Regions from separate parts of the Rhizobium sp. No.120 genome, predicted to be linked through region 2. Evidence: riboswitches for the same ligand, from Rfam matches in the RefSeq annotation. Region 2 holds a riboswitch; each other region holds the start of a gene.
What was found. A riboswitch is a leader RNA that binds a small molecule or an ion and turns the genes downstream of it on or off. The one in region 2 is predicted to bind cobalamin.

Region 1 (7,304 bases), on a different contig from region 2:
CGGGCATCGGCGTCGAGGCAATCCGCACGCTCTACGAGGAGAACGGCTATGTGTGGCTCAAGGGATTTCTGCCGCGCAAGGACGTGATCGATTTTCGCGGCTGGGTCTTCGGTCATATGGCGAAAACAGGGCTGATAGAGAAGGGAACGGACCCAAGGGATGGAATATCGTCCGCATTGGCGCCGGAAAGCCGGGATGTCGATCGTTGCCTGATGTCTCTGGTCCGCTCGGTCGCCTATGAGGGCTTTTGCGCGCAACCGCGCCTCTCGCGCTTCATGGACGAATTCCTGTCGGGCATCTCCTATCTGCACAAGCGCAAGATCATGCGCCATGTTCGGCCGGGAACGACGACAGCGACGCCAGCCCATTATGATCTGGTCTATCTTCGCGGCGGCACCAGCCGGATCGTGACGTCATGGATACCGATCGGCGATATCCCGATCGAAATGGGCGGTCTGACCTATCTGGAGGGATCGCACGCGATCGGCCTCGACATGGAGCGGGAGTTTGGCGAAAACAACAGGGATCTCGATCCTGAGGAACGCGTGAGCGCCTATAATCGAAAAATGACGGAGGGTGGCTGGGTTTCGAAGGATCTGCCCGACATGGCGGAACGCTTCGATACACGCTGGCTGGTCGCCAACTATGAGGCAGGCGACGTCATGCTCCATTCACCATTCATGATCCACGCCTCCACCACCAATCAGGACAGCCAGCACAGACTGCGCCTTTCCACCGATATTCGCTATCAGAGCGTCGAGGACGAGATCGATGCACGATGGAACAACCACTGGACGCTCGGCGACATGCTGTGATCTGGTTTGGCTCCCGTTGAAGCTTCGCTTGAAGCGTTCCTCAGTCATCATCCTTTAGAACGCGCTCGATTTCTTCGACCCTATCACGGCGGCGCTTCAGGCGTTTGCCGATGCGGCCAAACCAGCGTTTGCGCTTGGTCGCCTCGCGGCTTGCCTGTAGCTGCTCGATGAAGACGTGGCCAACAGAACCATTCTCGACCCGATCGAATATCCAGCAGAATGAAGCGGGCAACCTGACCACACGAAATTGCGGCGTCGCACTTGCCGCATCCTCGGCGATGATTTCTTCCAGAACGACCTGATCCCACACATCGGGCCTGGCAAGGCAGCCTTCCCGCCAGCGGTCGATGAGCTGCGCCGCACCAGGCGTATCGTTGATGAGAATGGTCGCGCTGATGAGGCGTTCATCAAATTCATAGTAGGCAGCAATGTCGCATTCGAGTTTACGAAGCTCCGGCCAGGGATTGCGATGGAAGACGGCATCAACATCGACATAAAGTATCGGTCCGCGAAGCCTCGCCCTTTCCTGGAGCAGGAAGCCGGGTTTCAGCCCGGCATTCAGCACCCAGCTGCCGGCGCTGGGCACTGCGGTTGCATATACTTTCAACCCGATCCGTTCCGCCGAATGGGCCATACGCTCCTTTTCCTGCTCGTAGAAACTGCCTTCGGTGAAAAACGCGACAATCGGGCCATCGGCGCTCGTTGCCATGGATTTGCGCTCGGCCAGATCCCGTTTTGCCGGAAAGGGGACAATCAATGCACGCTGCTGCGGGCTCCATGGGCGAATTTTATTGAGGATATTCAAGAAAGCACCTTCAGGGCTGTGAGCTTCAATCGGATATCCGCGGCTTAGAATATGTTGCGGACAAGATTGAGAGTGTGGGTAAACAGAGCATTTTGTCTGGCCGATGGCGGAAGCATCGCATCCGTGACGTTTGTGCCGGATTGGCAAACCGTTTGATCTTCGCTAATCGATTGTCATGTCCGATAATGTCATCAAGTTTGAACGCCGTCCGAAGCCGAAACCGCCGAGACAAACGCCTCCCTGGCTCAAGCGCTTGCTGGCGGTCCTAGCCGTTATTGCTTTTTTTGTAGCAGCCTTCGCTTATTTCACGCTGAAGAACGGCGGAGCCGGCCCGATATTTTAACAACTCACGCCTCATGCGATCTTGAGTCGGTATCCAGACGACGGATTCTGCGACTTGGTGCTTTGCGGCAGCATGATGGCCTTTGGCATCCAGAATTGCCGCTAGGGGGACGGTTCCCGCACAACGGCGCTTTGATCCCACGCGTTTTCAAGATTGCAAAAGAGCTTTTTGGATAGATTTTCTTTTGTGAGTATTGTAGATATTTCAATGGATTAATGGGGTTTTTTGATATCGCTTCTGTCCGGCAGCGGGTGGAAGTTCATCTTCACGTTTCTATATTTTAGGAATGATCATGGTCTGACAAACAGGAAGAGGAGCAGGACATGACATTGACCTCGCGAGACGTCACAGCGGTACTCGGCCCTGTCGACGAGGCCCTTATCGCCGATATCGTTGCGACGGGCGCAACGCCGACGGAATTGTCCGAGGCATGGGCTTGGGTTAACAGCGATGAGGCTTTGATCGGCGAAGGCCGCCATCTGCCCGCCGGCAAGGTGGCAGCGCTGGTGGATCTGCTTTCCTCCGATGACGAGGAATGGGAGGAATAGCCATTCGCGCCTTCTTAGGGCTCAATGCAGCCATGCCGCCACATATGTGCGGCATGGCTGCAGTTAAAGGCTAAAGCTCGACCTTCACGTTGTCGCCCATGTCGGGTCTTGTATTCGAGACTGCGGCGGCCGCCATCTTGATGTAGCTGATGATGCTACCGGGGCTATCCCAATATTCGGCGAAGATAGGCGTTACCTTCAAAACGCGGATCGACGGATCGTCGGCGCTCTCCCACCAGGCTCTAGCTCCCGTGGACCAGAGATCTCTGACGCGTTCGCGGTCATTGCTGACTTCAGCCGTCCCAGATATCGAGACATATTTCTGACCCCTGGTGTCGGCAAAAGCGAGGCAGACATTCGGCCAGCGGGCGATCTCTTCATCCTTGTGGCCCCCGACATCCGTCAGGAAATAAATCGCGTTTTCAATCGGTTCTGGATGTGCAGCCATCGGCCGTGCGCGCAGGCTGCCGGATATTTGCGTGGTCAGCATGCAAAAGCCGATTTTGTCGACCAGTTCCCAGACGCGCGCGTTCTCGTCGATATCGGTCATGATTATCTCCTGGTTTCGATTGCAAGGGGATGGAGTGAAGCTGAGATCACCCGATGAAGGACCTATGGTTGTTCGCGAGTGCCAGGTGCCGCCTCACGCTGGTCCGCGTCTTCAAGATCGCTCTTCACGACGAAGGCATCGCCATGCTGGCGGACGGCTTCTTTTTCCGCTTCGATATTGGGCACGTCGTCAGGAGCGCGCTCTTTGACGTGTTCCGACGCCGCATCGATCTCACCTTTGGTCTGGTCGGCGGGAACTGATCCTACGCGATTGCGGGTGACGTCATGTTGGGCCTTCGAATTGCCATTGTCGCGTCTGGTGTCTGTCATTTCGCTCATCCTGTTCGTCAGATCGGAAAAGTCTCGCATCATTTCGAAAGCGCTGCCGCCTGGAGCCTTTCGTGGTGCAGTGATGCCGGCCACATCAATCAAACCGCGTGGCGCTTTCATTGTTCCGTACTTACCAGGCAGACGCCGAACTGGCGGTTTCTTACGGCTTTGTAAACCGAAGGGTTGGGTGAAACGGAACCTTGAACACGAATTTGCGCCTTCCTAAGTGAGTGGCAGCCGAGGCTTTATGAGCTCGGTCACAATCACGTCTGTTAGGAGTGAGCAAATGGAAGAAAGAACAAAAACGATCGAAGACCTCAGTGTCGAAGAGCGTGAGGAAATCCTCATCGATGTCGCGAAGACTCTGGAAGGCAATGCACGCGAGGCCTTTGTCGAAGGCAACAAGCAATTCGCCATCCTGTCCACCAATATGGCGGAAGCCATCCGCGTCAATGCAGATCAGCTTGCCCGCGATGATCCGGAAAATGCGGAACGGCTTTTGCAACAGGCTGTCGCAATGATCTCGCAGTTCAATGCTACTCATCCTTACCGATTGGTCAGCACGGCTGTTCACTAGAGCGTTTTCGCGATTCGAAGAAAAGCGAAACGGCTCTAAAGAGCCTTAATGCCCGACTTTTCGTTTCGACAACACGACCCGGAGGATTTCGATGTCAGAACTTGTTGTGCTTGGTTTCGATGATGCCGATAAAGCGGACGCTGTGCTGAACCGCCTTGTTCAGCTCGAAAAGGAATATCTGATCGATCTGGAGGATGCCGTTATCGCCGTTCGTGATGAATCCGGAAAGGTTCGCCTGAAGCAGAGTGTCAATCTGACGGCGGCCGCCGCCGCAAGCGGCGGTCTTTCCGGGGCTCTCTGGGGGTCACTCGTTGGGCTGCTTTTCCTCAATCCTCTGGCCGGTCTCGTCGTTGGCGGCGCAATCGGTGCGGGTTCGGGCGCTTTGGCCGGATCGCTGGCGGACTACGGCATCGATGATGGTCTTATCGAGAAGCTGGCGGAAACCATCCCGGTGAAGAGTTCCGCGCTATTCCTCCTCATCCGCAAGGTTCAACCGGAAAAGGTGCTTGCCGAATTCAAGGGTGAGCATGCTCGACTTCTGCGCACCTCGCTATCGCCCGAACAAGAGGCACGGCTGCGTCAGGTGCTCGTTGAGGAGACGCCGCCGACATCTGAGGCTTCCGCCACGGTTTGAAGCTAAATCTTATCCCCGCTCCTGTCATGGGCGACTGCGCGTGCTTTGTACAGCGAGCATGGTGGATCAACGGCTTGACGGCGCGCTTGCTATTGCCTGCGCGCCTTCCATATTCGCGCAAATACTGCCATTGTTGGTCATGCGGTCATTCACTAGCGGCAGTAGGGAAGGGGCAAGGCCCGGACAGCAATTGTCAGCATACCAGGCGAAAACTTGCGCGATGACCGATCCTGTAACTCGTCAACGACAGCCGCCATCAGCGCCCAAAACGTCGCTGATCCAGACTAAGCGTGCGGCAGTGCAGGCGCTTAGGGTTATGATCGCCTGCACGATCACCTATGCCGTCTCCCAGCTTCTTCACCTTCAGCAAGGCTATTGGGCGGTCTTTACCGTGTTGATCGTCATGCAGGCATCGGTGGGTGCCACCGCCGGAGCGGCTTTCGACCGGCTGGTTGCGACGGTCGCAGGTGCCATTCTCGGGGGGATCGCCGTGTTCTTCACGCCGCAGGAGCCGCTTGCGATTGGCGTTGCCTTGATCTGCGCCGTCGGCTTTGCGAGCTTCGTGGCGGCGCGCGTGCCTCGTTTGCGCAATGCCGGACTGACAGCCGCGATCGTCATGCTGACCCATTCCGCCACCGTCCCCGTCGGGATCTTCGTGATCGATCGCATTGCCGAAATTACCCTGGGCGGTGTCGTTGGCGTGCTCGCCAGCTTGTTCATCCTGCCGACGCGCTCACGGACGATAGTGCTGGATCGCTTCGGGTCGGCGCTCGACGTCATGGCGCAGATCTTGCGCAGGCTTGCAGCCGCGGTCGAAAAGGGTGAGCCGGTATCGGCTACGGATGCGAATATCGCGCTCCGTCAATCCTTGATGGCGACGGAAGCGCTTTTGACCGATGCGCAGCGCGAGCGCGCCTTCTGGCTGACGCGACAGGGAATTTCGGAGGCTATCCCACGTTCGCTCTGGCGCATTCGCAACGACATGACCTATCTCAGCCACATCGTGGAAACGCCTTTCCCGCCGGCAATCGTTGAAGCGATCGGACCTCAGGCAGGCGGAACTCTGGAGGCACAAGCCCGCTTTGCGGAGGCATGCGGCAGGGCATTGCGCGCCGGCGGCGAGATCGATCCGGATGTGCTTTCGGCAGGCGACGAAGCCTTCGACGCCGCGTTCAGCACCCTTCGGACTTCCGAGGCCGCCCAGTCGATGGGATTTAGCGAAGCGGGCCGGTTGTTCGGCCTCGATTTCACATTGCGGCGCATGCGCCAGAATTTTCTCGATCTCGCCGACCGTATCCGCGAAAGCAGTGTCAGGTGAAAAGGCTCAGGCTGCTTCTGGCCAATCCCTCAGCCCCCGCGTCGGGTGCGATGTTCGAGAGCCATCAACATGGAAATCTGCTTGAGGCCATCGAAGCAGTTGACGCAATTTTAACTGAAGATACTATATCTAGTGTTCAAGGTTCTTCTGATTCGCAAGGATTGGAGGCTAAGATGGGAATCCGGTCAGCGAACATGATGTTTGCCAAGCCGGAGCTGCCCCCGCAACTGTAAGCGGCGAGCATTCGTTTGATGACGTCACTGAGGCCTCGTGTCTTGGGAAGGCGAGACGAATGTTGCGACCCGCGAGCCAGGAGACCTGCCTTGAGCAATAGCGTCCACGGGCGGGGTGTCCTGCTGGCGAGCGATGATCATGCGGCATGATGGCCGCCCGTCGCTTCCTCGAAGACCCGCTGAATAACTTCGGGGTGAAGTGCATGTTCCTAAGTATCCATAGTCGCCAGCGCGAGTGACGGCCGCTCAAATGCGTCCGGCCGCCGGCTAGGTTTGTCTCCACTTTTCACCCGACGAGCGGGCATCACCCGATGCCCGAGCGATTTTCCATGCCCATCCATACGAGGATATCTCATGAGCATCACCGTCTACAGCAAGCCCGCCTGCGTCCAGTGCACAGCAACGACCCGCGCGCTTGATCGCCAAGGCATCGACTACACCATCGTCGACGTGTCGACCGATGCCGCTGCCTATGAACTGGTGCAGGGTCTGGGTTACCGCCAGGTTCCCGTCGTTGTTGCCGGTGAACAGCATTGGGCCGGCTTCCGTCCGGATATGATCAGCGCTCTCGCTTAAGGATCCGGGCGGTGGGCGAGATCGTCTATTTCTCCAGCCGGTCGGAAAATACCCATCGCTTCGTTGTCAAGCTCGCATTGCCGGCTGCTCGTATTCCGCTTGCCGCGGGAGACGAGTTTCGTGCGACCTCGCCCTACGTCCTGATCGTCCCGACCTATTGCGGCGAAGGCGGCAAGGGGGCCGTGCCCAAGCAGGTGATCCGCTTCCTCAACGATGCGGGCAACCGTTCGAACATCCGCGGGGTCATCGCCGCGGGCAACAGCAACTTCGGCGCGACCTACGGGATCGCCGGCGACATCATCTCTGCCAAATGCCGGGTACCATACCTCTATCGGTTCGAACTTCTGGGCACGGATGAGGATGTCGCCAATGTCAGACATGGATTGGAACGATTTTGGACACGCTAAGCTCTTCTTTGTCGCGAGACATGAGCGACCGGCCAACGAAGGCCGCGGAAACGGCATTGGACTATTACGCCCTGAACGCCATGTTGAACCTCTATGACGAGCACGGAAAGATCCAGCTCGACAAGGACCGCATGGCGGCCAAGCAATACTTCCTCCAGCACGTCAACCA
Region 2 (7,304 bases):
AGCCTCGTCTTCGCCCTCGCCCTTGGCGATGCCCGCATCCTGATCCAGCCCGATATCGGCGACGAGATCGAGGATTTGCTTGCGCAGCAGACGGATGCGGCGGGGATCGCCGCCCGAGGCCTCGTAATATTCGTCGACCAGCGCTTCCAGATCCTTCAGCGGACCGTAGCTTTCGGCTCGCGTCAGCGGCGGCGTCAGGTGATCGATGATGACGGCGCTCGTGCGACGCTTGGCCTGCGTACCCTCGCCGGGATCGTTAACGATGAAGGGATAAAGGTTCGGCAGCGGCCCGAGGATCGCTTCCGGATAGCAATTTTCCGACAGCGCCAGCGCCTTGCCCGGCAGCCATTCGAGATTGCCGTGCTTGCCCATGTGGATGACCGCATGCGCATCGAAGGAGTGGCGCAGGAAGGCATAGAAGGCGAGATAACCGTGCGGTGGCACCAGATCGGGAGAGTGGTAGCTCTCCTTTGGATCGATATTGTAGCCACGGGCCGGCTGGATACCGACAAGCACATCGCCGAAGCGGGTGAACGGCAGGGCAAAGCCGTTACCGAGTGCGTAAGGGTCCGCCTCCGCCTCGCCCCAGCGCGCCGTAATCTCATCCTGAATCTGTTTGGGAAGCGACGAGAAGAAATCCTTGTAATCGCTGAAGGAAAGCCTCTCGCGTACCAGGCGTCCGTCATGCCCCGAATTCGTGGGACCTTCCGCCAGGTGCCGCATCAGCGCATCGCCATCGGCAGGCAGATCGGTAACGCCGTAACCCGCCGTCTTCATCGCCTTCAGCACCTCGATCGTGCCTGCCGGCGTATCGAGCCCGACACCATTGCCGAGACGCCCATCGCGATTGGGATAGTTCGCCATAACAAGCGCGACGCGGCGATCACCGGGAGGTGTATTACGCAGCCGCGCCCAATTGGCAGCGAGCCGCGCTGTGTAGCGCATGCGATCCTCAAGCGGTTCGCTGGCGACGATATTGGCCTCAACCCTTTCGTCATAGCGGGCGGCAGCCTTGAAGGACACGGCGCGGGCAAGAACGCGTCCGTCGACTTCGGGCAAAGCCACATTCATGCCGAGATCGCGGGCCGAAAGCCCCTGCGAGGATGCCCCCCACGCCTCCTTCGATGAAGCAGAGAAGATGGCTTGCAGAACCACGGCATCACCCGTTTCCATCACCGTCGCCTGACGATCCGCGCCAGGCGCCGAAACGGCAAAGCCGGTGGCATTGATGACCACGCCCGGCTTCAGCTCCGTGAAGACGCTTTCGAGAATGCCGACGGACACGGCATCCTTGAGGCTATAGGCAAAGACCGGCAGTGGCCGCATGCCCTCAGCGACAAGCGCCTCTATCATGGCTTCGACGGGCTTGGTTTCACCGCTCTGTACGAGGGCGCGGTAGAAAGAAATGGCGACCGTCGGAGGTTCGAGTCCTACAGGGGGCGCCACCTCTAACCTCGAAACTCTCCGCCACTCCTCCACGCCGATCACGCCCTTGCCCGGCCACCAGATGCCGGCCTTCATCAGAGGGACGGCTGGCATCGGCTTCTCGGCATCAGAGAGTATCGCTTCGGCATAGGCGAGAAACGCCCGCGAATTCGCCTCCCCACCCTCGATCAGATAGGACCAGAGCGCGTTGAGATCATCGAGCGCGACGTTGGAGAATGGCGTCAGCCCGGGATCCGGCTTCGAATCCCCCGGCAGCACCGCAATCAAGGCATCCTGGCGCGCCGCGCAAGCGTGCAGCGCTTCCAGAGCATAATGGAAGTAACTCGCCCCTCCCAGCGCCCGCACGATGATGAGCTTCGCATGCCGGGCGGTCCTGTCGACATAGGTATCGACGGACATCGGATGCTTGAGGCTCATCAGGCTCGCAAGCCGAAGGGAACGGTCGCCCTCGCCATGCGCTGCGGCAATCGCCGCAAGCTCGGTATCGGCAGCCGATAGAAAGAGGATATCGCCGGGCGACTGCCCAAGGTCGATCGCCTCCTCGCCGTCGCTGATCGTTCCCTTTTGAGCTAGGAGAAGGTGCATGGATTTCCCTTAGATCAATGCTACGATCGCCTTGCGAACAATCGACTCGTCCATCTCGTGCAGGCCGATCACCACCAACCGGGTCGCGCGGGCTTCGCCCGTCGTCCAGGCGCGATCGAAATAGGTATCGATGCGGCTGCCGACGGCCTGAAGCTGCAAGCGCATCGGCTTGCCGGGTACATCGACGAAGCCTTTCAGGCGCAGCACATCATATTCCGCGATCACGCTCTTCAGCGCATCGACGAAAGCGGCCGGATCGGCAATCGGACCAAGCTCGACAACGAAGCTGTCGAACTCGTCGTGGTCGTGCGGCGTCCCATCCTCGTGCTCGAGCTCGTGATGCGATTTGCGGTTGACGATATCGTCTTCCGTGCCGATGCCGAGGCCGAGCAGCACGGCGGCCGGAACATCACCGTTCTTCGCTTCGATAATCGTCGGCTTGCGGGCCGTGCGCGAGGCAACTTCGGCGCGCACGCGGCCGAGACCATCGGTGTCGATCAGATCGGTCTTGTTGAGCACGATCAGATCGGCGCAGGTCAGCTGATCCTCGAAAAGCTCTTCGATCGGGCTTTCATGATCGAGCGAGTCGTCCTCGACGCGGGCGGCCTCGACAGCGTCGTGATCGTCGGCGAAGCGGCCGGCGGCCACGGCGGCGCTGTCGACGACGGTGATCACGCCGTCGACGGTGACATGGGTGCGGATGTCGGGCCAATTGAAGGCGGCGACCAGCGGCTGCGGCAGCGCAAGGCCTGATGTTTCGATGACGATGTGATCCGGGCGCGCATCACGCTCCAAAAGCTTCGTCATGGTGGGAATGAAATCATCGGCAACAGTACAGCAGATGCAACCGTTGGTCAGCTCGATGATGTCGTCTTCCGTGCAATTCTCCGCGCCGCAGCCCTTCAGCACGTCGCCATCGACCCCGAGATCGCCGAATTCGTTGATGATCAGCGCGATCTTCTTGCCGCCGGCATTCTGCAGGAGGTTGCGGATCATCGTCGTCTTGCCGGCTCCCAGGAAGCCGGTGATGACGGTGGCGGGAATTTTTTCCTGGTTCATATGCATCAACCCTTCATTTTCAGCGGCAAGCCCGCTGCGATAAAATAAACTTCAGCACTTACCGCCGCGACCATCTGGTGCAGGCGGCCGGCATGGTCGCGAAATTCGCGCGCCATGCGATTTTCCGGCACGATTCCCAAGCCTACCTCGTTGGAAACGAGAACAAGCCTTGAGCGTGCAGTCGGCAGAAACGCAGTCAAAGCGGCAAATTCCACCGCCATATCCCGCTCCGCCATCATTAGATTGGTCACCCAGAGCGTCAGGCAGTCGACAAGCACCGCCCGCCCCTCCGCGTCGATAGCGGCAAGGTGCCCAACGAGATCGACCGGCTCCTCGTGCGTCTGCCATAGATCGCCGCGGTCGGCCCGATGCTTGGCGATGCGCTCGCGCATCTCGTCGTCCCATGCCTGCCCTGTCGCCAGATAGTGACGTTCGAGACCGGTATCCGATACCAGCGATTCGGCAAACCTGGATTTGCCGGAGCGCGCGCCACCGAGGACGAAGACCGCTTGGGAAATTGAAGCCGACATGCGTTATGCCCACGCCCGTGCGGAAGCGAGGGTCGGCAGCACGGCGCTGGAACCGGGAAACGGGCGTCTACACGCCGAAAACTCGTCTTGCGCCATGACAACCTCCGTGCTGGCAGCGGAACTCGCGTCCCAAAACAGGCTCTGCGCCCGGCACGCATGGCAGGTCTCCTGGCTCGCGGATAAGGCGCCGCGACGGGGGCGGACCGAAACCGGTCGCCCCCGATCGTGCGCCAGCGGGTCTTTCTCGCCTTCCCGGCAATGCATCATGAAAAGGCGGACGATTCGTAGAATAAGAGGCGTCCAGCCCCGGTTGATCATGACGCCACACCAGTGGCTTTTTCGATTTGAGCTTCCCCTGCCCCGTTCGCCCCATGCGCACCATCGACGGGATTGGCTTCAAACCGAATGAAAGACCCTGACCGCTCTACAGTCGCGGGGTCGGCTGTGATGAGAACGCCCGGATTGGGTCCGTCCCGTCACATTCCCTTTTCATCCCATGCGGCAGATCGCCGCTTAGGAACCATTCGTTATGCCGGTAATGATTAGGCTTTCACATACGTCAAGTCAATCAAGGGCATGGATGCGGCCTGCGTCATCCTGATTGCGAAATCGGCTGAAAATTCTCACAAAGCCAGCGGCTTTTTTGCCGTATTTCTTTGATGTTAGGAGCTTATAGAGGGTAAGCTCTCACATTCGAGTAAAAACGTATCGTCCGCTCCTCATGCTGCAGAAATTCCAACCGCGACGCCTTGGCGTCTTCTCGGCCCTGTTCGATCTCGGTCGCTTCAGGGCATTGCTGCGTCGTGGCGAATTGGGTCTTGTTTTCGCCGGCGCGCTGGCGGGAATAGCATCCGGCTGCGCCGTAACCGCGATGAGCTATATCTCGCGCAAGCTTCACAGCTTCATCTACGGCATAACCGATTACGAACGCCTGAGTTCGGCGGCGGTGGCAATTCAGGACAAATCCGTATTATTCATCGCACCGATCGCAGGCGGCATCATTCTCGGCGTCCTGCTCTACATATTATCGCGCACGCGCAAAAAGCCGATGGTCGACCCGATCGAAGCCAATGCGCTGCACGGCGGCCGCATGTCGCTGACCGACAGTATCATCGTGGCCGTGCAGAATCTGATCTCGAACGGATTCGGCGCCTCTGTCGGGCTCGAAGCAGGCTACACGCAGATCGCTGCCGGCATTGCCTCCAAATTCGGCTACAAGATGCAGATGCGCCGCGCGGACCTGCGCATGCTCGTCGGCTGCGGCGCGGCCGGCGCCATTGCCGCTGCATTCAATGCGCCACTCACCGGCGCTTTCTACGCATTCGAGCTGATCATCGGCAGCTATTCGATCGTCACCCTCACACCCGTCGTTGTCTCGGCGCTGATATCGACCATGATCGCAAGACTGCTCGCCGGCGACGATTTTGCCATCGATATCGATCATTTCGGCGCGATCGTTCCGGCGGATTATCTTCCTGCCATCCTGCTCGGCGCCTTCTGTGCCGGTATCGGCATCCTGATCATGCAGGGCGTCGCATGGGTCGAGGAACTGGCGCGCAAAAGCTCCATCGCGCCGCCCTTCCGCCCCGCGCTTGGCGGCTTGGTCGTCGGAACATTGGCGCTAATCTCGCCACAGGTTCTGTCTGCTGGCCATGGCGCTCTGCATCTTAACCTTTCGACCGATGTGACGCTGGGCGCACTTGTCGGCGTCTTCATCCTGAAATCGCTGGCATCTGCGGTTTCGATCGGCTCCGGCTTCAGAGGCGGCCTCTTCTTTGCCTCCCTGTTCATGGGTGCGCTGCTTGGTAAGATCTTCGCCTATTGCGCACCCTATTTCGATCATGCCACGCTTACGCCGGCCGTCTATGCAGTCGTCGGCATGAGCTCGCTCGCCGTCGCGATCATCGGTGGACCGCTGACGATGACCTTCCTGGCGCTGGAAATCACCGGGGATTTCCCGATCACCGCCCTAGTTCTGGCGGCCGTCATCACCTCCTCGCTGGTGGTGCGCACGACCTTCGGCTACTCCTTCGCCACATGGCGCTTCCACTTGCGCGGCGAGAGCATCCGCAGCGCTCACGATGTCGGCTGGATCCGCAATCTGACCGTCGCCCGCATGATGCGCCCCGATGTGCATATGGCCAGCATCGACATGAGCATTGAGGACTTCCGCAAGAATTTCCCGATCGGTTCGGCGCAGCGCGTCATCTTGGTCGACAAGAACGAGAAATATTCCGGAATGGTGGTCGTGCCCGATGTCTATGCGAGCCCGATCGAAAAGGACGACGAGGAACACGGCCTGTCCGATTTCATCCGGCTGCGCAACGAGTTCCTGCAGCCGCAAATGAACGCCAAGCAGGCAGCCGCCATGTTCGAACAGACAAAGAGCGAAGCGCTCGTCGTGGTCAACGACCTGATCGAACGCAAGGTTATCGGCCTGCTGACGGAGAGCTATACGCTGCGTCGCTACAGCGAAGAACTCGACCGCCGCAGACGGGAGGTCTCCGGCGAACTTTAGCTGATCAGGCTGTCAAGCCAGGCAGGATCGAGCACAGCTTCCAGCTCTGCCGCAACGTCGTCCAGTGCTGCGTCGACACTGGCGCGATAGTTCATGCGCTCGCCGGAAAGGCCGAAGCTTGCCAGCAGTTTTGCCCGGTAAGCATCACTGCCGAAGAGCCCATGCAGATATGTGCCCATGACGCGGCCATCCGGCGATACCGCTCCATCGGGCCGTCCATCGATCATCGTTGATGGCCGTTCGCAGTCCGGGCCTCGTGTCACGCCAAGATGGATTTCATAGCCCGATAGCGGCACGTCATATTCCCTGGAGATGGCAGTGCTGTTGCGCACGGTCTTTTCCGGCGCCATCTCCGTCTCGACATCCAGCAGACCCAATCCGGGCGTTTCGATTACCGATCCTTCGATACCAAGTGGATCATGGACGATATGGCCGAGCATCTGATAGCCGCCGCAAATACCGATGACGCGGCCGCCGCGACGCACATGAGCGGCAATATCGCGATCCCACCCTTGTTCGCGCAGATCCAACAGGTCGCCGATCGTAGACTTGGAACCGGGCAATACGACAAGCCCCGCATCCGCAGGCAAACGCTCCCCAGCGCGGACGAAGACCAGATCGACATCTGGTTCAGCCCGCAGCGGATCGAGGTCGTCGAAATTGGCGATGCGCGACAGCACGGGTACGGCGACCTTGAGCGCGCCAGAGGAACCTCGAACAAGTCGCTCCAATACGACCGAATCCTCCGCAGGTAGACGTGCCGCCGCCTTCAGCCAGGGCACGACACCATGGCATTGCCAGCCTGTGAAACTGCCAATCGCCTCTATGCCCTCACCAAACAGTGAGACATCGCCGCGGAACTTGTTGATCAGATAGCCCCGGATCATCCTCCGGTCTTCCTCCGGCAAGACGTGATATGTGCCGACCAGTGACGCGATCACACCGCCGCGGTCTATGTCGCCGATCAGCACGACGGGGACATTGGCGCGTGTCGCAAAACCCATATTGGCGATGTCGCCGCGCCGAAGATTGATCTCGGCGGGCGAACCCGCCCCCTCGACGATCACGAGATCGGTTCCTGCGCGCATGGTGGCGAAGCTTTCGAGCACTGCGCCGAGCAATTGCGGCTTGAGCGCTTGATAGTCCCTGCCCTTGGCCTGTCCCCA
Region 3 (7,304 bases), on a different contig from region 2:
CGCTTCCGCGCCGATATGCAGACGTGTCCCCTGGGGCAGCGAGAGTAGGTCGATCCCTCGGGTGGCAATATTCTCGCCCATATCGCCGGGAGCGACGGAGACCCCCTTTTCGGTGAGCTCGTCAAACAGCTCTTCCTGGATGAGGTGTACCTGGCGCAGATTGGGCTGGGTCGGATCGACCGCGACGCGCGAGCGGTGCTTCACCGTCACCCCCATATGCGCATCGCCTTCGACGCCGAGCCCTGCCAGCAGTTGAATATGATCCTTGGTCTGCTTGCTGAACCCGTGCACGCCGCTGCTGCTAACCGTTGTCACATATATGCGCTTGTCGCCCATGCGAACCCTTCCATAAACGATCTGGATCTTATAAATTGGTATATACCAATTTCAAGGCGACGGTATTGTGATAGACGAGAAAAATCGACAGGGCAAAGATGCAAAAACTGCTGGAGGCTGGGCGAGCGTTGCTGCGGAACTCCGACGCGCTATCGACAAGGGCAGGCATGCACCCGGTAGCCGGCTGCCGAGCGAACGTGCTCTGTCCGAGCAGTTCGGCGTCTCCAGGGTGACGATGCGGCGTGCGATCGCGGAGCTGGAAGGGGAGGGCTTGCTGCGCGTGGCGCGCGGAAGCGGCGCCTATGTCCGCGCAGATATCCCCGTTCGTTTCCAACTGGGCGACAAGGTGCGGTTCAGCAAGGATCTGACCGCGACGGATGCGAACCTCACGCGCAAGGTTTTTTCGGCCAGGGAAGTTCCGGCAAGCGTCGATATAGCTGCAAGGCTAAATCTCGAGCCGGGCGAGGCTGTGCTGGACATGTGCGTGATCGCCTATGCCGACGCGCTTCCCGTATCCGTCGTCACGCGCAGCTGCTCGGCGAGGCGCTTTCCGGGCTTGGCGGGGAAGTTCGCTGCAATGGGCTCGTTCACGGCAGCCTTGAGGGATTATGCCATAACGGATTATTGGCGGCGCTCCACCGACATCACCGCGCGCATGCCGACAGAGGCAGAAGCACGCCTGCTGCAGCAATCGCGCCTCGTGCCTGTGATTGCCTATGCCGGCGAAGACATTGATGCCGATGGCACTGTGATTTCCTGCCAGATCGGCTGCTTCGCCTCTGAACGCGTCGTCTTGACGGTCTAGACCCTAGACCTTCAAGACCTTCCCAGGATTCATGATCCCCGCCGGGTCGAAGGCCGTCTTGATGCGTCGCATCAGATCCATCTCGATATCGGAGCGGATGGATGCCAACTCGTCGCGCTTCAGCTGGCCGATGCCGTGCTCGGCGGAGATCGAGCCGCCATGCTGCAGCACCAGACCATGCACGATTTTGTTTATCTCGCGCCAGCGGCCGATGAACTCGGCCTTGTCGGCGCCGACGGGTTGCGAGATGTTGTAGTGGATATTGCCGTCGCCCATGTGGCCGAAGGCGCAGACGCGCGCGCCAGGCATGGCGGCGACAACGGCCTTTTCGGCTTCCGCCATGAATTGTGGGATCTGCGCGACCGGCACGGAAACATCGTGCTTGATCGAGCCGCCCTCCGGCTTCTGGGCGTCCGACATGCTCTCGCGCATATGCCAGATGGCCTTCTGCTGCGCTTCGGAGCCGGCGATGGTCGCATCCTGCACCAGACCGTCTTCGTAGCCTTTTTCCAGCAGCGTCGTCATCATCCGCTCGGCCGTTTCGGCCGAATCCGAGGTGGAGATGTCGATCAGCACATACCAGGGATGCACCGTCTCCAGCGGATCGCGCACGCCCGGAATATGTCGCGTGGTGAATTCGACGCCGATGCGCGGCATCAGCTCGAAGCCGGTCAGCGCAGTGCCGCAGAGGCTCGACGCGTTCTTGAACAAAGTCAACGCGTCATCAACCGATTGCAGGCCGGCAAAGGCCACCTGATGGCCAAGCGGCTGCGGAAAGAGTTTTAGCACTGCGCCGGTGATGACCCCGAGCGTGCCTTCCGCGCCGATGAAGAGATCGCGCAGATCGTAGCCGGTATTGTCCTTCTTCAGGCGGCGCAATCCGTTCCAGATCTCGCCCGTGGGCAGCACGACTTCGAGGCCGAGGCAGAGCTGGCGCATGTTGCCATAGGCAAGAACCGCCGTGCCCCCGGCATTGGTGGAAAGATTGCCGGCAATGCGGCAGGAGCCTTCGGAACCCAGCGAAAGCGGAAACATGCGGCCATGCTCAGCCGCCGCCTTGTGAACATCAGCGAGAATGCAGCCGCCGTCAACGATCATCGTATTGCCGACGGGATCGATGTCGCGGATGCGATTCATGCGCTCCAGCGACAGGATGATATCGGAGCCGCCCTCGCGCGGCGTCTGGCCGCCGACAAGGCCGGTATTGCCGGTCTGTGGAACGATGGCCGTGCCGGTTTCGCTGGCAAGCTTGAGAATCGCCGAAACCTCTTCCACCGAGCCGGGCTTCAGCAAGATGGGCGAGGCGCCGTGATAGAGACCGCGGTTTTCCACCAGATGCGGCGCAATTTCCGTCGGGTCCCGTACGGCATGCCTTTCGCCGACGATGACGGCGAAGCGATCGAGAAGGTCGGAAGAGGGGACGGAGCTGCTCATGGCGTGTCCTTTGCCGATGGCTGATTTATTCTCTGGGCGCGGCGGCGCGACGCAGTCGGTCGTTGATGGCCTCGCCGAGGCCCTCGTCGGGAATATGCGAAAAGGCAATGGTCGCAGCACCGGTAGCATCGGCGCGCTTCATGAAGTCAAAGAGGTTTGCTGCGGCTTCGGCGAGATCGCCGCTGGCGCTGAGGTCCAGCACGGCAATGGCCTTTTCGCTGCCGGGAATATCTTGTGTCCCGAAGCGGATCAGCGCTTCGTTCGCGAAAACCTCAGTCGCGTCGAGGCGCACGGCTGCGCCCGGTGCATAATGCGAAGCCATCATCCCCGGCGCTTCGATGGCAGCCGAGGCTTTCTTCTTGCGCTTCAGCGCCTTGCCGGCCACCCGCTCGATCTCGCCTGCCGCAAGACCGCCCGGTCGTAAGAGGCGCATCTCGCCATCCTCGACCTTTACGATGGTCGACTCCACGCCGATAGCCGAGGCACCGGCGTCGAGGATGAGCGTGATCCGCTCCCCTAGGTCGTCACTCACGTGATCGGCGCTGGTGGCGCTGATCTTGCCCGAGGCATTGGCGCTCGGCGCGGCAAGCGGCCGATCGAAGGCACGGATCAGTTCACCGGCAAAACCTTGCGGCACGCGGATGCCCACTGTATCGAGCCCTGCGGTCGCCAGCGGATGAATGCCGCTGTCTGGTCTCAACGGCAGCACCAGCGTCAGCGGGCCAGGCCAGAAGGCTTCCGCGAGTTTGCGCGAGATGGGATCGAAGATCGCATAGCGCTCGGCCATAGCGAGATCGCTCATATGGCAGATCAGCGGATTGAAGCGCGGCCGGCCCTTCGTCTCGTAGATCCGGGTAATGGCGGCTGGATTGGTGGCATCGGCGGCAAGGCCGTAGACCGTCTCCGTCGGCAGCCCGATCGGCAGACCCTCGGCGAGAGTCGCTGTCGCAACTTCGATCGCCGTTTGCGGATGTTCGAGAATGTCTATGTGTCGTGCCATGGCCTGCCTGCTTGCAGTTCAGGCCGTTTCTTATGCTCTTCGAGTTTTCGGATCAATCGTCAAAGCTGGCGAATGATGTCGCGAAGCTGCTCGTTGCGGGCGCCGAGCAAGAGAACATTGCGGATGGCGATCTGCGGATCGTGGGTATGGAACAGGACGCCATTGCCGCGAATATCGCGATTGATCGTCAGCTTCTTGTCTTCGGCTTGCTTGTCCGGATGAATGGCAACGGCGAAATACATCCGCGAATATTTGAGGCTGATGTCTTCGAAGAAGTTCTCTTCCTGGCCGATGCGGGCAAAGAAATTGGCGATATAGAAGGCCCAGTTCACGTCCTCGTAATGCGCGAACTGCGTCCGCGCCGCGGTGACGTGACAATAGCCGAGATGCGGCGTGTCCTTTAGCGTGTGGTGAAAGATGAGCTTCGGAAAGCGGATGGACTTGTGGAAGCTGTTGAGCCGGTCATGGGTCTTTTCGCCGGCATCCCTGAGCTTCTGTGCCGTGCGCACAGCCACCTGCTCATGGGTAAGATATTCCCGCTCTTCCGCCAGCCAATGTAGTCTGTTGCGGTTGATGCGACCTGTGCGCAGGAATTCGGTATATCCCGTCGTCGATACCGCTGGCGCCGGTTCGGGCTCGGCGGGCTTCCCAGCGTCGAAATATCTGAGTTTGGCCATGCCGGATCTCGCTATAAAATTCTTTGGAGGACATGATGGATTACGGAGCTTGAGCCGAGCTTGATCGCGCCTGAGCGAAGACTACCGCTGCCGACTCTGCAGGCGCTCTCCGCCGCCCACTTATTGTCCTGATTAGCGGCCGTTCGCTGGCTTGTCGCAATCAGAATAAAGCGTCATTGGTGGAATGGACATGCGATGCCCGGACCGTCTTCGATGCAGGCGCCCAAGCGATTGAATTGCCTGTCAATATTCTCACGGCCTGCAACCGTCCTATCGTCCGGTTTTGCCTGTCGTCAAATTCGAAGCCGATGTCGCATTGCAACGCAGCGGCCGATGAGGCCGAGAGCTATGATGATATCAATCTCAAGGTGCCGTCTGCTAGGGAGATGGAGAATTGGGAAGCCGGTCAAAATCCGGCGCTGCCCCCGCAACGGTGGTGGAGTGAGGCATGGCGGATAAAGCCACTGGACCGATCGGTCTGGGAAGGTGCCATGGGGTCCTGGAAGCAGGGCCGCTCCAGAGCCCGGAAACCAGCCTTGGGCACATATGGGTTACTGACCGCGGCGGGCGGTCGGGGCATTGCTTTCGGCCGTTCCCAACGGCCTTGCATGTCCTCTGCTCGTCTTCCGGTATTGCGCAAGGATAGGCAAATGGATATCGGCAGCAAAGTTCTGCGGCAACTGAAGAACCACCGGACGGGTTTCAGCCTGGAGCAACCCTTCTACACCGATCCGGATTACTTCAAGCTCGACATGGAGACGATCTACTATCGCGACTGGCTTTTCATCGGCCATGATTGCGAAGTGCCGCGTGCGGGCAATTACTTCACAGTCCAGATCGGCGATTATCCCGTCGTGATCGTTCGTGGTCGCGATCAGGTCATCCGCGCCTTCCACAATAGCTGCCGCCATCGCGGCTCGCGCGTGTGTACGACCGAGCGCGGATCGTCGGCAAAGCTAGTCTGCCCCTATCACCAATGGACCTACGAGCTCGACGGCTCGCTGCTGTTTGCCCGTCAGATGGCCGAGGATTTCGACAAGAGCCAGTATTCGCTGAAGCCGGTACACTGCGAAAGTGTCGCTGGCTACATCTTCATCTGCCTCGCGCAGAACGCACCGGATTTCGCGCCGGTTCGCGCCACGATCGAGCCTTACATGGCCCCGCATCGCATCAGCGAAGCCAAGGTCGCCTTCCAGAGCACCATTATCGAGAAGGGCAACTGGAAGCTCGTCTGGGAAAATAACCGCGAGTGCTATCATTGCGCGGCCAATCACCCCGAACTGTGCCGCACCTTCCCGGAAGCGCCGACCGTGACCGGCGTACAGGGCGCGATGAACGATCCCGTCATCACCGAGCACTGGCAGCGCTGCGAGGCCGCCGGCCTGCCGAGCGAATTCAAGATCTCTCCTGACGGGCAGTTCCGCACCGCCCGCATGCCGCTGATCGAAGGCGCCGAGAGCTACACCATGTCCGGCCAGAATGCCGTCAGGCGGCCGCTCTCGCCCGACGTGACGATCAACGGCATCGGCACCATGCTGCTGTTCCACTATCCGACGACGTGGAACCACATGCTCGGCGACCACGCGATTTCCTTCCGCGTCCTGCCGATCAGCGCCGAGGAAACCGCCGTGACCACGAAATGGCTCGTTCACAAGGATGCCGTCGAGGGTGTCGACTACAATCTCGAGGAACTGACGCACGTCTGGACCGAAACCAACGACCAGGATCGCCGCATCGTCGAGGAAAATGCCTTCGGCATCCGCTCGCCAGCCTATGAGCCAGGTCCCTATTCGGAAATCCATGAAGGCGGCGTCATGCAGTTTGTCGAATGGTACACCACTTTCATGATCAACCGGCTGCAGGGCGACCAGGCCAAGTTGTCTGCGGTTGCCTGAGTATGAACATGACCGTCTCCTATCCGCATCGACACCTCGACCAGATGCAGCCCTGGAACGACAGGCAGCATTTGCTTGAATGTCTCTCGGTCACGCCCGAAGCGCCCGACGTGATGACCTTCACTTTCGGGTCCGACAAGGACAACTGGTTCCGCTATCTGCCGGGCCAGTTCGTGACGCTGGAGCTGCCGACGGCTCCGGAGCCGGTCATGCGTACCTATACGCTATCGTCCACGCCGTCGCGGCCCTTCTCGGTCGCCGTGACGGTGAAGGCGCAGAAGGATAGCATCGGCACCCGCTGGATGTTCGAGAACCTGAAGCCCGGCATGCGCATCAAGGCTTTTGGCCCGCTCGGCGATTTCAGCCATATTCGCCATCCCGGCGAGAAATATCTCTTCGTCTCGGCCGGCTCCGGCATCACGCCGATGATGTCGATGACGCGGTATATGTCCGATATCGCACCGCTGTCTGACATTAGTTTCGTCAATTGCTCGCGCAGCCCGACGGACATTATTTTCCGCTCGGAGCTCGAATATCTCGCGCGCTTCATGCCGAACCTCAATCTCGGTTTTATCGTCGAGGGCTGTGGCCGCACCGACCTCTGGTCGGGCTTGAAGGGCCGCATCGACAAGGCGAAGATTGGTCTGCTGGCACCCGATTTCATGGACCGGATCATCTTCTGCTGCGGTCCGGAAGTCTTCATGGATGCCGTGCGTTCCATGTTGGAAGCCCATGGCTTTGACATGTCGCGCTATCACCAGGAAAGCTTCCAGCCGGCCAATGCGGCAACGCCGCTTGCGGAAGTCTCCGACGACGCCCCCGGCGAGGCGGCGACTACGATCCGCTTCACCATGGCGGGCAGGGATGTGGCCTGTGCCGCGGGCCAGACCGTGCTTCAGGCGGCCCGTGGCGCCGGCGTGCGCATCGGCGCGGCCTGCGAATCCGGCCTTTGCGGCACATGCCGTGTCATGAAGCTCTCCGGTGAAGTCGAGATGAGCCACAATGGCGGCATCCTCGACGACGAGATCGACGAGGGTTACATCCTCGCCTGCTGCTCGCGCCCGAAGACGGATGTGCAGATCGAAGCCTAGAGTCGGATGATTTTAGGTCTATTCGACCTAAATCTGAATCCGCTCCAGCATCAAAGAAGTAGAGCG

Region 1: another riboswitch for cobalamin. It lies ahead of nrdH (glutaredoxin-like protein NrdH); the one in region 2 lies ahead of cobU (bifunctional adenosylcobinamide kinase/adenosylcobinamide-phosphate guanylyltransferase).
Region 3: another riboswitch for cobalamin. It lies ahead of ACYJRZ_RS09215 (aromatic ring-hydroxylating oxygenase subunit alpha); the one in region 2 lies ahead of cobU (bifunctional adenosylcobinamide kinase/adenosylcobinamide-phosphate guanylyltransferase).

What each region holds. Positions count from the first base shown of each region.
Region 1 is NZ_BAAJNQ010000005.1:83,424-90,727, reverse strand. It holds gene ACYJRZ_RS16985 (phytanoyl-CoA dioxygenase family protein) at 1-815, shown strand, start outside; gene ACYJRZ_RS16980 (putative nucleotide-diphospho-sugar transferase) at 856-1,620, opposite strand; gene ACYJRZ_RS16975 (hypothetical protein) at 2,287-2,511, shown strand; gene ACYJRZ_RS16970 (pyridoxamine 5'-phosphate oxidase family protein) at 2,582-3,061, opposite strand; gene ACYJRZ_RS16965 (hypothetical protein) at 3,124-3,399, opposite strand; gene ACYJRZ_RS16960 (hypothetical protein) at 3,677-3,967, shown strand; gene ACYJRZ_RS16955 (DUF1269 domain-containing protein) at 4,059-4,601, shown strand; gene ACYJRZ_RS16950 (FUSC family protein) at 4,822-5,919, shown strand; cobalamin riboswitch at 6,042-6,259, shown strand; gene nrdH (glutaredoxin-like protein NrdH) at 6,507-6,728, shown strand; gene nrdI (class Ib ribonucleoside-diphosphate reductase assembly flavoprotein NrdI) at 6,740-7,135, shown strand; gene nrdE (class 1b ribonucleoside-diphosphate reductase subunit alpha) at 7,156-7,304, shown strand, end outside.
Region 2 is NZ_BAAJNQ010000001.1:776,442-783,745, reverse strand. It holds gene cobN (cobaltochelatase subunit CobN) at 1-2,031, opposite strand, end outside; gene cobW (cobalamin biosynthesis protein CobW) at 2,041-3,090, opposite strand; gene cobU (bifunctional adenosylcobinamide kinase/adenosylcobinamide-phosphate guanylyltransferase) at 3,096-3,620, opposite strand; cobalamin riboswitch at 3,762-4,160, opposite strand; gene ACYJRZ_RS03855 (chloride channel protein) at 4,342-6,138, shown strand; gene ACYJRZ_RS03850 (cobyric acid synthase) at 6,135-7,304, opposite strand, start outside.
Region 3 is NZ_BAAJNQ010000002.1:724,031-731,334, forward strand. It holds gene ACYJRZ_RS09190 (MOSC domain-containing protein) at 1-336, opposite strand, end outside; gene phnF (phosphonate metabolism transcriptional regulator PhnF) at 404-1,141, shown strand; gene ACYJRZ_RS09200 (FAD-binding oxidoreductase) at 1,145-2,575, opposite strand; gene ACYJRZ_RS09205 (L-threonylcarbamoyladenylate synthase) at 2,601-3,575, opposite strand; gene ACYJRZ_RS09210 (DUF6656 family protein) at 3,635-4,252, opposite strand; cobalamin riboswitch at 4,602-4,805, shown strand; gene ACYJRZ_RS09215 (aromatic ring-hydroxylating oxygenase subunit alpha) at 4,903-6,147, shown strand; gene ACYJRZ_RS09220 (FAD-binding oxidoreductase) at 6,150-7,238, shown strand.